Regions from separate parts of the Streptomyces sp. NPDC050759 genome, predicted to be linked through region 2. Evidence: riboswitches for the same ligand, from Rfam matches in the RefSeq annotation. Region 2 holds a riboswitch; the other holds the start of a gene.
The links. A riboswitch is a leader RNA that binds a small molecule or an ion and turns the genes downstream of it on or off. The one in region 2 is predicted to bind cobalamin.
Positions count from the first base shown of each region.

Region 1: it holds a riboswitch for cobalamin, as region 2 does, so the genes downstream of both, ACIBJB_RS30890 (cobalamin biosynthesis protein) here and ACIBJB_RS18020 (HoxN/HupN/NixA family nickel/cobalt transporter) in region 2, are expected to answer to the same signal.

Region 1 is NZ_JBITGI010000012.1:71,722-78,940, forward strand. Features, by position in the region: gene ACIBJB_RS30880 (anion permease) at 104-1,342, shown strand; gene ACIBJB_RS30885 (hypothetical protein) at 1,369-1,590, shown strand; cobalamin riboswitch at 1,719-1,862, shown strand; gene ACIBJB_RS30890 (cobalamin biosynthesis protein) at 1,960-2,901, shown strand; gene ACIBJB_RS30895 (cobyric acid synthase) at 2,898-4,409, shown strand; gene cobN (cobaltochelatase subunit CobN) at 4,406-7,219, shown strand, end outside.
Region 2 is NZ_JBITGI010000005.1:323,563-330,781, reverse strand. Features, by position in the region: gene ACIBJB_RS18030 (dihydrofolate reductase family protein) at 1-423, opposite strand, end outside; gene ACIBJB_RS18025 (ArsR/SmtB family transcription factor) at 755-1,102, opposite strand; cobalamin riboswitch at 1,184-1,390, shown strand; gene ACIBJB_RS18020 (HoxN/HupN/NixA family nickel/cobalt transporter) at 1,419-2,528, shown strand; gene ACIBJB_RS18015 (hypothetical protein) at 2,515-3,021, opposite strand; gene ACIBJB_RS18010 (ArsR/SmtB family transcription factor) at 3,114-4,214, opposite strand; gene ACIBJB_RS18005 (nucleoside hydrolase) at 4,359-5,321, opposite strand; gene thrS (threonine--tRNA ligase) at 5,373-6,620, opposite strand; gene ACIBJB_RS17995 (hypothetical protein) at 6,859-7,134, opposite strand; gene ACIBJB_RS17990 (DUF397 domain-containing protein) at 7,144-7,219, opposite strand, start outside.

The sequences.
Region 1 (7,219 bases), on a different contig from region 2:
GCAGAAGATTGCGGTCACCTTGCGGCCCGTCCCAGTTCACCTTCCGTTCATCCAGGTTACCTACGTTCAACGGGCCAATGACCTCGAACGATTGCCTGGGTAAATGGAAAACTTCTCGCTGATCCTCGCGATTGCGGTGGTAACCGCACTCGCGTTCGATTTCACGAACGGTTTTCACGACACCGCCAACGCGATGGCCACCACCATCTCGACCGGTGCGCTCAAGCCCAAGGTCGCGGTGGCCATGTCCGCCGTGCTCAACCTTGTGGGCGCCTTCCTCTCGGTGGAGGTCGCCAACACGATCTCCAAGGGTCTCGTCGACGAGACCGGCATCCGTCCCGAGGTCATCTTCGCCGCCCTGGTCGGCGCGATCCTCTGGAACCTGCTGACCTGGCTGGTGGGTCTGCCCTCCAGTTCCTCGCACGCCCTCATGGGCGGTCTGATCGGCGCCACCATCGCCTCGGCGGGCATGGGCGCGGTCCACGGCGACGCGCTCGTCACCAAGGTCCTGATCCCGGCGATCGCGGCGCCGATCGTCGCGGGCGTCGCCGCCATGCTGGCCACCCGGCTCTCCTACACCCTGGGCAAGAAGGCCGACGGCAAGGCCGCCGCGAAGGGCTACCGCACCGGCCAGATCGCCTCGGCCGGCCTGGTCTCGCTGGCCCACGGCACCAACGACGCGCAGAAGACGATGGGCATCATCACCCTCGCCCTGGTCGCCGGCGGTGTCGTCGCGCCCGACTCCGACCCGCCCACCTGGGTCATCCTCTCGGCGGGCCTCGCCATCGCGCTCGGCACCTACCTCGGCGGCTGGCGCATCATCCGCACCATGGGCAAGGGCCTGACCGACCTCCAGCCGCAGCAGGGCTTCGCCGCCCAGACCAGCGCGGCCACCGTCATCCTGGCCTCGTCCCACCTCGGTTTCTCCCTCTCCACCACGCACTCCGTCTCCGGTTCGGTGATGGGCGCGGGCCTCGGCCGCAAGGGCGGGGTCGTCCGCTGGTCGACGGCGACGCGCATGTTCGTCGCCTGGGGTCTGACGCTCCCGGCGGCGGCCCTGGTGGGCGCCCTGGCCGAGTCGGTCACGGACCTCGGCGACTGGGGTACGGCGGTCGTGGCGGTCTTCCTCGTCGCCTCCAGCGCGGCGATCTGGAAGATCTCGCGGCGCGAGGTCGTGGACGCGTCCAACGTCAACCACACCGACGAGCCGGCCGGCGTGGTGACCACGGCGATCGCCGCGGTGACCCCGCCGCCCGCGAGCACGGTGACCGAGGTCCTCACCGCCACGATCCCGGCCCCGCCCGCCACGACGGAACCGGCCTCCCCGCCGGCCGCCGTCTGAGCCCGCAGTACTAAGGAAGCCTCACCATGAAGATCGACTGGGAAGCACTCGGCTCCGTCTTCGGCGTCAGCCTCGTCGTCACCGTGGGCCTCGTGGCCCTGTTCACCCTCGGCATCATGGGCCTGTCCCGCCAGGAACGGGCCACCGCCCAGGGCGACTCGGCCACCCTCGCGGTCACCGGCGCCTACGCCTGCTTCGCGGCGTGCGCGGCGGCGGTGGCGTACGGGATCTCTCTGATCGTGGCCTGACGGCACCCGTCACTCGACGGCCGGGCGGGCACGGAACTTCGGTTTCCGTGCCCGCCCGGCCGTCTTCCATGACCGGCGATGTGGGGTTCTGCACACTCCCCCGCCGCAGGTCAGCAGCAAGTTGACGGTTCTCGAAGGGCCGTGGTGGACTGCCGGAGCCATATACGGCGGCAGAAGAGGAAGCCGGTGCGAATCCGGCGCGGTCCCGCCACTGTCACCGGGGTAGGTAGCCCCGGGAGCCAGGAACTCTCGCCGCCGGACTCGTCGAACCAGGGCGTGGACACCCTGAGTGAGGACATGACGCGATGCTCGCCTGCCGATCGACCTGCAGTTCCAGGCACTTGAACGACCCCGCGATCGGCTGAGCCGGTGCGTGCCGATCGCGTTTTCGCGTACGGCGCCGCCGCCGGTCTGATCGGTGACCTTCTGCTCGGTGACCCCCGTCGGGGGCATCCGGTCGCCGCGTTCGGACGGGCCTCGGGCGCCGTGGAGCGGGTGTTGTGGCGGGACCACCGGGGGTGGGGCACGCTGCACACCGCCGTATGTGTGGGCGGTGCGGTGGGGCTCGGTGCCGTCGCGGAGCATGTCGTACGTCCGTCCCGTACCGCCTCCATCGTGCTCACCGGCGCCGCCACCTGGGCCGTCGTGGGCGGGACTTCACTGGTGCGGGAGGCCCGGGTCATCGGGCGGGCGCTGGAGGCCGGCGACGTCGAGGCGGCCCGGGACCGGCTGCCGCATCTGTGTGGGCGCGATCCTCAGGCCCTCGATGCCGACGGGATCGCGCGGGCCGTCGTGGAGTCCGTCGCCGAGAACACCTCCGATGCCGTGGTGGGGGCGCTCGTGTGGGGGGCCGTCGCCGGGGTGCCGGGGCTGCTCGGGTTCCGGGCCGTGAACACGCTCGACGCCATGGTGGGGCACCGGTCGGTCACCTACCGCCGCTTCGGGTGGGCTTCGGCCCGGCTCGACGACCTCGCCGGGTGGCCGGGGGCGCGGCTGACCGCCGTACTCGCCGTCCTGGCCGGTGGCAGTCCGCGGGGTGCCGTGCGGGCCTGGCGGGAGGACGCACATCAGCATCCCAGCCCTAACGCCGGGCCCGTCGAAGCCTCGTTCGCCGGGGCGCTGGGTGTCCGGCTCGGGGGGACCCTCTCGTACGCGGGGCGGGTCGAGCATCGGCCGGTGCTGAATCAGGCGGGGCGCGCCGTCGCCACGTACGACATCGAGCGCGCCGTACGGCTGTCACGGCGCATCGGGCTGCTCGCGCTCGGCGTCGGTGTTGCCGCGCGGGCCTTCGTGAAGGGGCGTTCGGCATGAGTGGCGGGGGTCTTCTCGTCGCCGGGACCACCTCGGATGCCGGCAAGAGTGTCGTCACCGCCGGGATCTGCCGGTGGCTGGTGCGGCAGGGGGTGAAGGTCGCGCCGTTCAAGGCGCAGAACATGTCCCTCAACTCGTTCGTGACGAGGGAGGGCGCGGAGATCGGGCGGGCCCAGGCCATGCAGGCGCAGGCCTGCCGCATCGAGCCGACCGCGCTGATGAATCCCGTGCTGCTCAAGCCCGGTGGCGAGCAGAGTAGTCAGGTCGTGCTGCTCGGGAAGCCGGTCGGGGAGTTGAGTGCCCGGGGATATCACGGGGGGCGGCAGCAGCGGCTCCTCGGGACCGTGCTCGACTGTCTGGCCGAGTTGCGGGGCACGTATGACGCGGTGATCTGTGAGGGGGCCGGAAGTCCGGCCGAGATCAATCTGCGGCGTACCGACATCGTCAACATGGGGATCGCCCGCAATGCCCGCATTCCGGTGCTCGTCGTGGGCGACATCGACCGCGGTGGGGTCTTCGCCTCCTTCTTCGGGACCGTCGCGCTGCTCTCGGAAGAGGATCAGGCCCTCGTCGCCGGGTTCCTCGTGAACAAGTTCCGGGGGGATGTCTCGCTGCTGGAGCCGGGGCTCGACATGCTCCACGGCCTCACCGGGCGGCGCACGTACGGCGTGCTGCCCTTCCGGCACGGGCTCGGGATCGACGAGGAGGACGGGCTGCGGGTGTCTCTGCGGGGGACGGTCCGGGAGTCCGCGGTGAGCCCTCCGGTGGGTGAGGACGTGCTGCGGGTCGCCGTCTGTGCGATTCCGCTGATGTCCAACTTCACCGACGTCGACGCGCTGGCCGCCGAACCCGGTGTGGTGGTGCGGTTCGTGGACCGGGCGGAGGAGCTGGCGGACGCCGACCTCGTCGTGATCCCGGGAACCCGTGGGACCGTACGGGCGCTGGAGTGGCTGCGGGAGCGGGGGCTCGCGGAGGCCATCGGGCGCAGGGTCGCCGAGCAGCGGCCCGTTCTCGGTATCTGCGGTGGCTTCCAGATCCTCGGCGAGCACATCGAGGACGAGGTCGAGAGCCGGCAGGGGCACGTCGAGGGGCTCGGGGTCCTTCCCGTACGGGTGCGGTTCGCGCGGGAGAAGACCCTCACCCGGCCGGTGGGAGAAGCCCTCGGCGAGCACGTCGAGGGGTACGAGATCCATCACGGGGTCGCCGACGTCGGCGGAGGTGTCCCCTTCCTGGACGGTTGCCGCGTCGGCCAGACCTGGGGCACGCACTGGCACGGCTCGCTGGAGTCGGACGGCTTCCGGCGGGCCTTCCTGCGGGAGGTGGCGGCCGCCGCGGGCCGCCGGTTCGTGCCGGCCCCCGACACCTCGTTCGCCGCGCTGCGCGAGGAGCAGCTCGACCGGCTCGGCGACCTGATCGAACAGCACGCGGACACGGACGCGCTGTGGCGGCTCATCGAGTCCGGCGCGCCGCAAGGACTGCCTTTCATTCCACCGGGAGCGCCCGCATGAGCACAGTGTTGTTGTTGTCCACCGCCGACACGGATCTGCTGGCGGCCCGGGCCGCTTCCGGTGCCGAGTACCGGATCGGCAACCCGACGCGCATCAGCGTGACGGACGAGCTGCCCGCACTTCTGGACGGCGCGGACATCGCCGTCGTACGGCTGCTCGGCGGCAAGCGGGCCTGGGAGGACGGGCTCGCCGCGCTGAAGGCCTCCGGCGTCCCGACCGTGCTGCTCGGCGGCGAGACCGTGCCGGACGCCGAGTTGATGGCCGAGTCGTCCGTACCGGCCGGTGTCGTGGCCGAGGCGCTCAGGTACCTCGTCGAGGGCGGGCCCGCGAACCTGGAGGAACTCGCCCGGTTCCTGTCCGACACCGTGCTGCTGACCGGCGAGGGGTTCGCCGAGCCGCGGAAGATGCCGGAGTACGGCGTCCACGGCGACCCGGCTTTCGTGGAAGGCCGCCCGACCGTCGGCGTGCTCTTCTACCGGGCCCATGAACTCAGCGGCAACACCGCCTTCGTGGACACCCTGTGCGACGCGATCGAGGCGCGGGGTGTCAACGCCCTTCCCGTGTACTGCGGTTCACTGCGCGGTGCCGACGCCGGGCTCTACGAGCTCCTCGCCCGGGCCGACTCCCTCATCGCCACCGTCCTCGCCGCCGGCGGCACCCACGCCTCGCAGGCCTCGGCGGGCGGTGACGAGGAAGCATGGGACATCGGGGCGCTGGCCGACCTCGATGTGCCGGTGCTGCAGGGGCTCTGCCTCACCTCGTCCAGGGCCGCGTGGGAAGAGTCGGACGCCGCGCTCTCCCCCATGGACGCGGCCATGCAGGTCGCGATCCCGGAGTTCGACGGACGGCTGATCACCGTGCCGTTCTCCTTCAAGGAGCAGGGGCCCGACGACGTCCCGGTGTACGTTGCGGACCCCGAGCGGGCGGCGCGGGTCGCCGGGATCGCCGTACGGCACGCGGAGTTGCGGCACAAGCCGAACGCCGAGAAGAAGCTCGCGCTGGTCTTCACCGCCTATCCGACCAAGCACTCGCGGGTCGGCAACGCGGTGGGACTGGACACCCCCGCCTCGGCCATCCAGGTGCTGGACGCGCTCCGGGACGCCGGATACGTGGTCGAGGGGCATCCCGACAACGGCGACGAGTTGATCCACACGCTCATCAACGCCGGTGGCCACGACGTCGAATGGCTCACCGAGGAGCAGCTGGCCGCCGCGCCCGCACGCGTGCCGCTCGCCGACTACCGTGCCTGGTTCGACAAGCTCGACCCGGACCTCAAGGCAGCCATGCTGGAGGCGTGGGGCGAGCCGCCGGGCAGCCTGTACGTCGACGGGGACGACATCGTGCTGGCCTCGCTCCAGTTCGGGAACGTCGTCGTGATGATCCAGCCGCCGCGCGGTTTCGGGGAGAACCCGATCGCGATCTACCACGACCCGGACATGCCGCCGTCCCACCACTACATGGCCGCGTACCGGTGGCTCGAAAACTCTTTCGGTGCCGACGCGATCGTCCACATGGGCAAGCACGGCACGATGGAGTGGCTGCCGGGCAAGGGCCTCGGCCTGAGCGGGGGTTGTGCTCCGGACGCGGTGCTCGGTGAACTTCCGCTGATCTACCCCTTCATCGTGAACGACCCCGGCGAGGGCACCCAGGCCAAGCGGCGCGGACACGCCACCGTGGTCGACCACCTGGTGCCGCCGATGGCGCGGGCCGACACCTACGGCGACCTCGCCAAGCTGGAGCAGCTCCTCGACGAGTACGCGCTCGTCTCCGACCTGGACCCGACCAAGGCCCCGGCCGTCCGCGCGCAGATCTGGACGCTGGTCAAGGCGGCCGAGCTCCACCACGACCTGCATGTCGACGAGCAGCCGGACGACACGGCGTTCGACGAGTTCGTCATGCACATCGACGGCTATCTGTGCGAGATCAAGGACGTGCAGATCCGGGACGGGCTGCACATCCTCGGCGGCGGTCCGGTCGACGAGGCCCGCGTCAACCTCGTGCTGGCCGTGCTGCGCGCCTCGCAGGTGTGGGGCGGGCAGGCGAACGCCCTGCCGGGGCTGCGGGCCTCCTTCGCCGCTCACTTCGGGCTGGTGGAGAAGGAGTTGCTCGCCGAGCCGGGTGCGCCGGTGAAGGTTCCGGTGGAGCTGTCCGACCTCGTCGACGGTCCTGCGCGCAGCGCCGCCGACGCGATCGATCTGCTGGAGCAACTGTGCCGGCGGGTCGCGGAGGGCATGGAGGCCGTGTCCTGGGACGTGACGGCCGTCCCCGGTCTGGTGCGTGACGTCCTCGGCACCGACCTCCCCGAGGCCGTCGCCGTGCTGGAGTTCGCCTGCACCGAGGTCGTGCCCCGGCTGGCCCGTACGACGGACGAGATCGCGCACATCCTCAAGGCCCTGGACGGCGGTTACGTCCCGGCGGGGCCTTCCGGCTCGCCGACCCGCGGTCTCGTCAACGTCCTGCCGACCGGCCGGAACTTCTACTCCGTCGACCCCAAGGCCATTCCCTCCAGGCTGAGTTGGGAGGTCGGGCAGTCGCTCGCCGACTCACTCGTGCAGCGGTACCTGGCCGACACCGGTGAGTACCCCAAGTCCGTGGGACTGACCGTCTGGGGCACGTCGGCCATGCGCACGCAGGGCGACGACATCGCCGAGATCCTCGCGCTCCTTGGCTGCCGTCCGGTGTGGGACGACGCTTCGCGGCGGGTCACCGGCTTCGAGGTCGTTCCCCTGACCGAGCTCGGCCGTCCCCGCATCGACGTCACGGTCCGTATCTCCGGCTTCTTCCGGGACGCGTTCCCGCACGTCGTCGGC
Region 2 (7,219 bases):
CTCGTCCAGGACTCCGGCTTCCAGCGCTCGTTGCCCCGTGTACGCACCGCGCACCTGCACGTCCTTGTCGCCGGCGGCGGCCTTGGCCTGGGCCATCGCGCTTTCGATCCCGTCGTTCACGTAGGTCACCAACGGATAGCCCCAGCGGGCGGCCGGGCCGGGTGGGCGGTGACTGGGCACGAAAATCGGGAGACCTCCATGATCACCGCCCCAGTGATCCATGAGTTCGGCGGTCCGCCGCCCCGCGAGTACCGCACCGGCCGCGTTCCATTCCTCCTGGAACCGCGCGGCGGTCCGAGCGGACTCGCCTTTGGCGTCGGCCCACTTGTGCAGCCGTTCGCCGTCCTCACCGCCGAGGAAGTCGTCAGGGTCGGCGATGTACCCGTCGAGAGACACCGACATGTCGAGCACTGATGTGGACACTTCGATCTCCTGTCGTATCGATCCGGACTGGTTTCAACGCTGTAGACCTGGCATGGCTGCCTTACTCATCGGGCGCAACGTATTGGATCCTTGCTCGTAGGCGATCGGGCTGATCTGACCGATGCTGCGCGAGACCACCATGTGGGCCTTGAGGAGATCGATCGCGTCGGGCACGACGGGCGGCAGCGCTTCACCCTCGCCGGCGTCGGGGTACCGCGCCCGGTTCTCCGCCGCGCACTGTCGGCCCCTCCGGGCTGAGGTCGGGCACGATGAACAGCACGAACTTGTTGTCACTGTTCATCTGCAGTTCCGTCGCCGTGGACCACCGGGCTCAGGCCACCTGCGTCAACAACCCCCGCACCGCCTCGTCCACCACCCGGTACCGCACCACCCGCCCCTCCTTCTCCCCTGCCACAACTCCCGCCGCCCGCAGCAGCCGTAGCGCCTGCGATACGGCTGGGTCGTTCATGCCCGTCGCGATCGCGAGGTCGGAGACGGCCAGTGGGCCGGTCCGGTGCAGGGCGAGCAGGAGTGAGAGGCGGTTCGGGTCGGCGAGGAGGGCGAAGCGGTCGGACCAGGTGCGGACGTGTCCCGGGTCGCCGATCGCGGCGATGGCGTCGCACACCCGGTGTCCGTCGATCGTGCGGCGGTCGGCTCGGTCGGCCGGGACGAGGTGCATGGGGCCCATCCTCGCAGGCGGCCCTGTGTGATCTTCCATACCTGCGCAGGTGTGCAGCTATGCAGGAGACCCCGCGCCCCCCTACGGTGGACGGGCCGTGGTGCTCGGGAAGCCGGTGACGACCCCTCAAAGGTCCATTCCGGTGCGGCCCTCGCCACTGTGATCGGGGAGTTTCCCTCCCACGTCCCTCGCGGGACAGCCACTGGCCGTCACCATCAGGCCGGGAAGGCGGGCAGGGAAACGCACGACCCGTAAGCCAGGAGACCGGCCACGGCAGCTCACGCGTTCATCCACGAGGTGCTGGAGTGACCACCGTATGACTGATCCTGTGCTGCCCAAGACTGCCCTGTCCGAGACCGCACCCGCCTCCTTCCGCTGGCGGCGCGAGGACACCGTCAAGACGGTCGGTCTGATGGCCGCGATAGCCGCCCTGCACGTCGTCGCCTTCGGCATCCTCTTCCTGCTCGTCGTCCCGGAGCACTACGAGGTGGGCGACAAGGCCTTCGGCATCGGACTCGGCATCACCGCCTACACCCTCGGCATGCGGCACGCCTTCGACGCCGACCACATCGCCGCGATCGACAACACCACCCGCAAGCTGATGGCGGACGGCAAGCGGCCGGTGTCCGGAGGGTTCTGGTTCGCGCTCGGGCACTCCAGTGTCGTGGTCGTGCTCGCCGCGCTGATCGCCGGGGGCACCCAGCTGGCCGGCAAGGTCATGAACGAAGGCTCAAGTACCCACCAAGTGCTGGGATTTCTCGGTACGACGGTCTCCGGGTCGTTCCTCTATCTCATCGCCGCTCTCAACCTGGTCGCCCTGATGGGCATCCTGAAGGTCTTCCGGGCGATGCGGGCGGGGACGTACGACGAGAAGGAGCTGGAACAGCACCTGGATTCCCGGGGCTTCATGAACCGGATCCTCGGGCGGCTCACCAAGTCCATCACCCGGCCGGGGCAGATGTTCCCGCTGGGCTTCCTGTTCGGGCTGGGCTTCGACACGGCCACGGAAGTGACCCTGATGGTGATGGCCGGGTCGGGTGCGGCCGCGGGTCTTCCCTGGTACGCCATCCTCTGTCTGCCGCTGCTCTTCGCCGCCGGCATGAGCCTGTTCGACACCCTCGACGGCACGTTCATGAACTTCGCCTACCAGTGGGCCTTCTCCAACCCCGTCCGCAAGGTCTTCTACAACCTCGCCATCACCGGGCTGTCCATCGCGGTCGCCTTCTTCATCGGCACGATCGAGCTCGTCGGCGTCCTGCACGACAAGCTCGACCTCACCGACGCCCTCACCACCTGGATCGCCGACATCGACCTCGACAACGTCGGCTACGTCATCGTCGGCCTGTTCGTGGTGGTGTGGGCGGCGGCGATCGCCTACTGGCGGCTCGCGAAGGTGGAGCAGCGGTGGGGCGTCAGCAGTTCTTGAGGGACCAGATGGGGCTCCAGTTGTACGAGTTGCTGCTGCCACCCGGCCCGACGGACGTGACGGTCCCGCCGTCCTTGCCGTAGAAGCGCGCGGTCACCCCACCGGTCTGGGAGTTGCGGTACGAGCCCGTGCCGACCCAGTTGGACAGGGTGTAGGTGTCGCAGTAGTAGAAGAAGTAGACGACGTAGTCGCCCCGCGTGGGGTCGTAGGTCGCGGTGCACAGGTTGCCGCTCTCGCAGGTGAGGGACTCACGCGCGGCGATGTGCAGGATCTTGTTGGGCTTCGGCCAGGCCGTCGGAGGCTCGGCGGCCGCCCCCGCGGGCAGTGCCGAGGCGGGCGGCGCGGCCGGCATGGTCAGGATCTGGCCGAAGTCCCGGTTCTCCGGAGCCGCACCGGCCGAGGCCGCACCGGCGGGGCCCGCCGTGAACACGGCCGTCAGCGCCAGCCCCAGGGCGCCGAGGCCCGCGAGCAGAGAACGTCGTATGTCGCGCATGTGATGTCGTACCCCCTGTGGAAAAAGGACATCCTTCGCGAACACAGGCTTGCTTCGACCTGCTGGTCCCCGCCACACCCTGAAGCCCTGCCTTAAACGGAACCCGTCCCGACGGAACCCGTCCCAACGGAACCCGCCCCAACCGAGCCCGTCCCTTCGAGCAGGGCGCTCCCCGCCGGCGTGATGGTGTGCAGCACGTGTCTGCCGCGGCGCACGCTCAGCAGCAGGCCCGCCCGGCGCAGCACCGCCGTGTGCTGGCTCGCGGCCGCGCCGGAGATGCCGAGGCGGTGGGCGAGTTCGCCGGTCGTACGGCCGGTGACGACCTCTTCCAGGATCGCCGCGCGGGTCCGGCCGATGAGGGCGGCGAGGTCACCGCTGGATGAGGGGCGGCCGGGCGGGCGGGCCCAGCCAAGGGAGTGCTGGATCGGGTAGACGAGGACGGGCGGCAGGTCGGGGGCGGCGAGGGTGACCGGTCTGCGGAGACAGAACAGGGACGGCTGGAGCAGCAATCCCCGTCCGCCGAGCCGGAGTTCGCGCTGGACGGGGTAGTCGGCCTCCAGGACGGGTGGCCGCCAGCGCAGGACGGGACCGAGGCTCGCCAGCAGTCCGTCGGTGCCGTCGCTCAGCACCGCCCGGGTGCGGACCGCCCGGTCGGCGTCCACCTGCGCCCGGACCTGCGGCCAGAAGGGGGCGAGCGCGGAGCGGTGGTAACCGCGCAGGGCGGCGCCCAGGCGGCGCAGCGCCGAGGGCTCACCGTCGGCCAGGGCGCGGGCCTCCGACGGCAGCGGGCGAGCCCGGCGCGGGGAGGCGGCGAGCGTGGTCAGGTCTCTGCGCAGGACGGTGCGGGGCGTGCGCAGGACGGCGTCGACGGCGCCCTCGAGGTCGTAGGAGTCGCCGAGGTCGGGGGACCCACCGAGGCCGGGTAAGCCACCAAGGCCGTAGGATCCGCCGAGGTCGGGGGTGAGGAAGTCCGGCGTGTAGCCGCGCGGAGGCAGCAGCGCGGCGAGGAGTCCGAGCAGCCCCTGCGCCGGGCGCAGCCGTGGCCGTACCAGCCGCCGCCAGTCGCCGAACAGCAGGGGCGCGTCCGCCCCGGCCAGCGCCTGGAAGCTGTTGGTGATCTCCCAGAGGGGGTCGGGAGCGGTGGCGACGCGCACGCGCGCGATGTCGTCGGTGGTGAAGTGCACCCGCAGCATGGGGGTTCTCCGATGGTGGTCGGTCATCGGGTGGGTGGCGGTGCCCCCTGACAGTGACGGAGCCGCACGTGCCGGGGCAAGGCGGCATTCGGTCACCCCTGGTGCTGCGAGCGCTGCGAACGCTGCGAACGCCGCGAGTGGCTGCTAGGCCCCCTCCACCGCCGTCAGCCACAACTTCACGTACCGCTCCACGTCGACGCCCAACCCCACGTCCACGAGGGTCACTTCACGTTCGCCCTCGTGGATCTCGGACTCCCCGGGACGGCGGCGGCGGTCGACGACGGTCTGGCCGCGGGTCGGGCCCGGAGCCAGGCTCACCTCCACCGGCAGGAGCTCGGTGGTCAGCCCGCCCGGGTCGACGACCGCGCAGACCGCGCCCGCATCGCCGAGGCCGCCGGTGGGGGTGGGGTCACCGGAGGTGGCGGGGTCGCGGTGGGCGAGGAGTTCGCCGGCCATGCGCAGGCTGGGCTCCGAACTCGCCCGCAGCCGCTGGACGTCGGCGGCGGGGACGACGACCCGCTCGAACACGTCCAGGCCGTACATGGTGATCGGCACGCCCGCGGTGAGCAGTACGGCGGCCGCCTCGGGATCGTGCCAGACGTTGAACTCCGCGACGGGCGTGGCGTTCCCGGTCGCCACCGCGCCGCCCATGAACACGATCCGCTCGATGTTCCGCACGACGTCGGGGTGGGTGCGGAGCAGCAGGGCGATGTTCGTCAGCGGCGCGGTGGGGATGAGGATGACCGGCGTCGGGGAGGCGAGGATCTCCCGCCTGAGCAGGGTCACCGCGTCCACGTCCACCGCGACCCGGGTCGGCGCGGGCAGCCCGAGGTCGCCCATGCCGTCCAGCCCGTGCACATGGTGTGCGACGCGCACGGGCTCGATCAGCGGCCGCGCGGCACCCCGGGCAACGGGGATGTCCCCGGCCCCGGCCTGCTCCAGGACGGTCAGTGTGTTGCGCACGACGCCGTCGACGTCGGTGTTCCCGGCGACACAGGTGACCGCGCGCAGATCGATGCCTGGATGCCGTACGGCGAACAGCAGGGCCAGGGCGTCGTCGACACCGGTGTCGCAGTCGATGATCACCGGAATGGGCTGACCGGTCACGGCGGGGGTCCTTTCGTCACTGGCGTACGTCACTGACGTACGGAACCGACCTTACGCAGCCGCCCAGAGTTCGGCCCCGCGATCACCGCTCCGGGCAACGATCCGTTCCAGCAGCTCGTCGACCGGCACAGCTCCTGGCCTACGGCCGTCCCGCAGTCGTACGGCCGCACAGCCGGCGTCGGCCTCCCGCTCCCCGATCACCGCCTGGTACGGCACGAGGCGCGCGGCACGGACGCGGGCGCCGAGAGTGCCGTGGCCGGGGCCGGAGAGTTCGGCCCGGATGCCGCGCGCTTCGGCCCTCCGTACGAGCTCATGGGCCCGCTCCTCCTGTTCCTCCGCCACCGGGAGGACCACCAGCTGCACAGGCGCGAGCCACACCGGGAACGCGCCGCCGTGCGCCTCGATGAGATGGGCAACCGCCCGTTCCACACTGCCGATGATGCTGCGGTGGACCATCACCGGGCGGTGTTTGCCGCCGTCGGGGCCGATGTAGTGGAGGTCGAAGCGTTCGGGCTGGTGGAAGTCGATCTGGACGGTGGAGAGGGTGGACTCGCGGCCGGCGGGGTCGGTGATCTGCACGTCGATCTTGGGGCCGTAGAAGGCGGCCTCGCCCTCGACGGACTCGTAGTCGATGCCGTCCAGGACCTCTTCTAGGAGGGCGGTGGCGCGGCGCCAGAGCGCGGGGTCCGCGACGTACTTGCCGGAGTCTCCCGGGAGGGACAGGCGGTACCTGGTCGCACGGATGCCGAGGTCGTCGTAGGCGCGCCGGATGAGTCCGAGGGCAGCGCGGGCCTCTGCCACGGCCTGCTCCGGGGTGCAGAAGATGTGGGCGTCGTTGAGCTGGATGGAGCGGACGCGGGTGAGACCACCGAGGACGCCCGACAGCTCCGAGCGGTACATGCCGCCCAACTCGGCGATACGGAACGGAAGTTCACGGTAACTGTGGGACCGTGACCGATAGATGAGGGCGTGGTGCGGGCAGAGGCTGGGCCGCAGCACGACCTCCTCGCCCTCCCCGCCGCCCAGCCGCATCGGCGGGAACATGTCGTCGCTGTAGTGGTCCCAGTGCCCGGAGATCTCGTACAGCTCCCGCTTCCCGAGCACCGGCGAGTACACATGCCGGTACCCGGCAGCGCGCTCCACCTCCCTGACGTACTCCTCCAGGACATGCCGTACGACGGCCCCGTCGGGCAGCCAGTACGGCAGCCCCGCGCCCATCAGCGGATCAGTGTCGAACAGCTCGAGCTCACGGCCGAGCCGGCGGTGGTCGTGCAGGGGGTTCACGGGGTTCTGGTTCATGGGGTTCTCCCTCGCGGTGGGGCGGAGCGAGGAACCGACGGGAACGACAAAGCCCCGGGGCACTCGCCCCGGGGCTTCGGACTGCGTCAGCTGTCAGCGCGCCGGGACCTGCTCCGGCGTCGTCGTGATCGACGGGATGGCGATGGCTTGGGCACGCTGCATGGGGTGAGGGTAGGGGGAGGGGCGGGGGTGGGGCGAAGGGTTTTTGGGAGCGTCTGCGGTGGTAGTCCGGAGTGGATCAGGTCAGAGCCCGGTACTCGGGGGACGGATCGGCCAGTTCGGGATGCTCGACTGGGTATCGCTCGCCATGGATCCGGCTCATCGCCCAATGCCAGGCCTCATCGTGGAAGACCAGGCCGCGGTGGGAGTCATCGGCCGGTTCATAGGGGTACGCCTCCAGGGCCGCCGCCCGTGACGCGGGCAGTGACATACCGCCGTGCTGACGCATGACCCAGGCGTAGGCACGGCGCTCGGCCTGGAGGAGGTCGAGGTATTCGGCTTCGGTCCAGGCCATGGGGACCAGTCAGGGGTGTTCGGGGTGCAGGGACCTTCTGAAGGTGGTCCAGGTGCCGGGGACGACCTGGAGTATCGGTCCACCG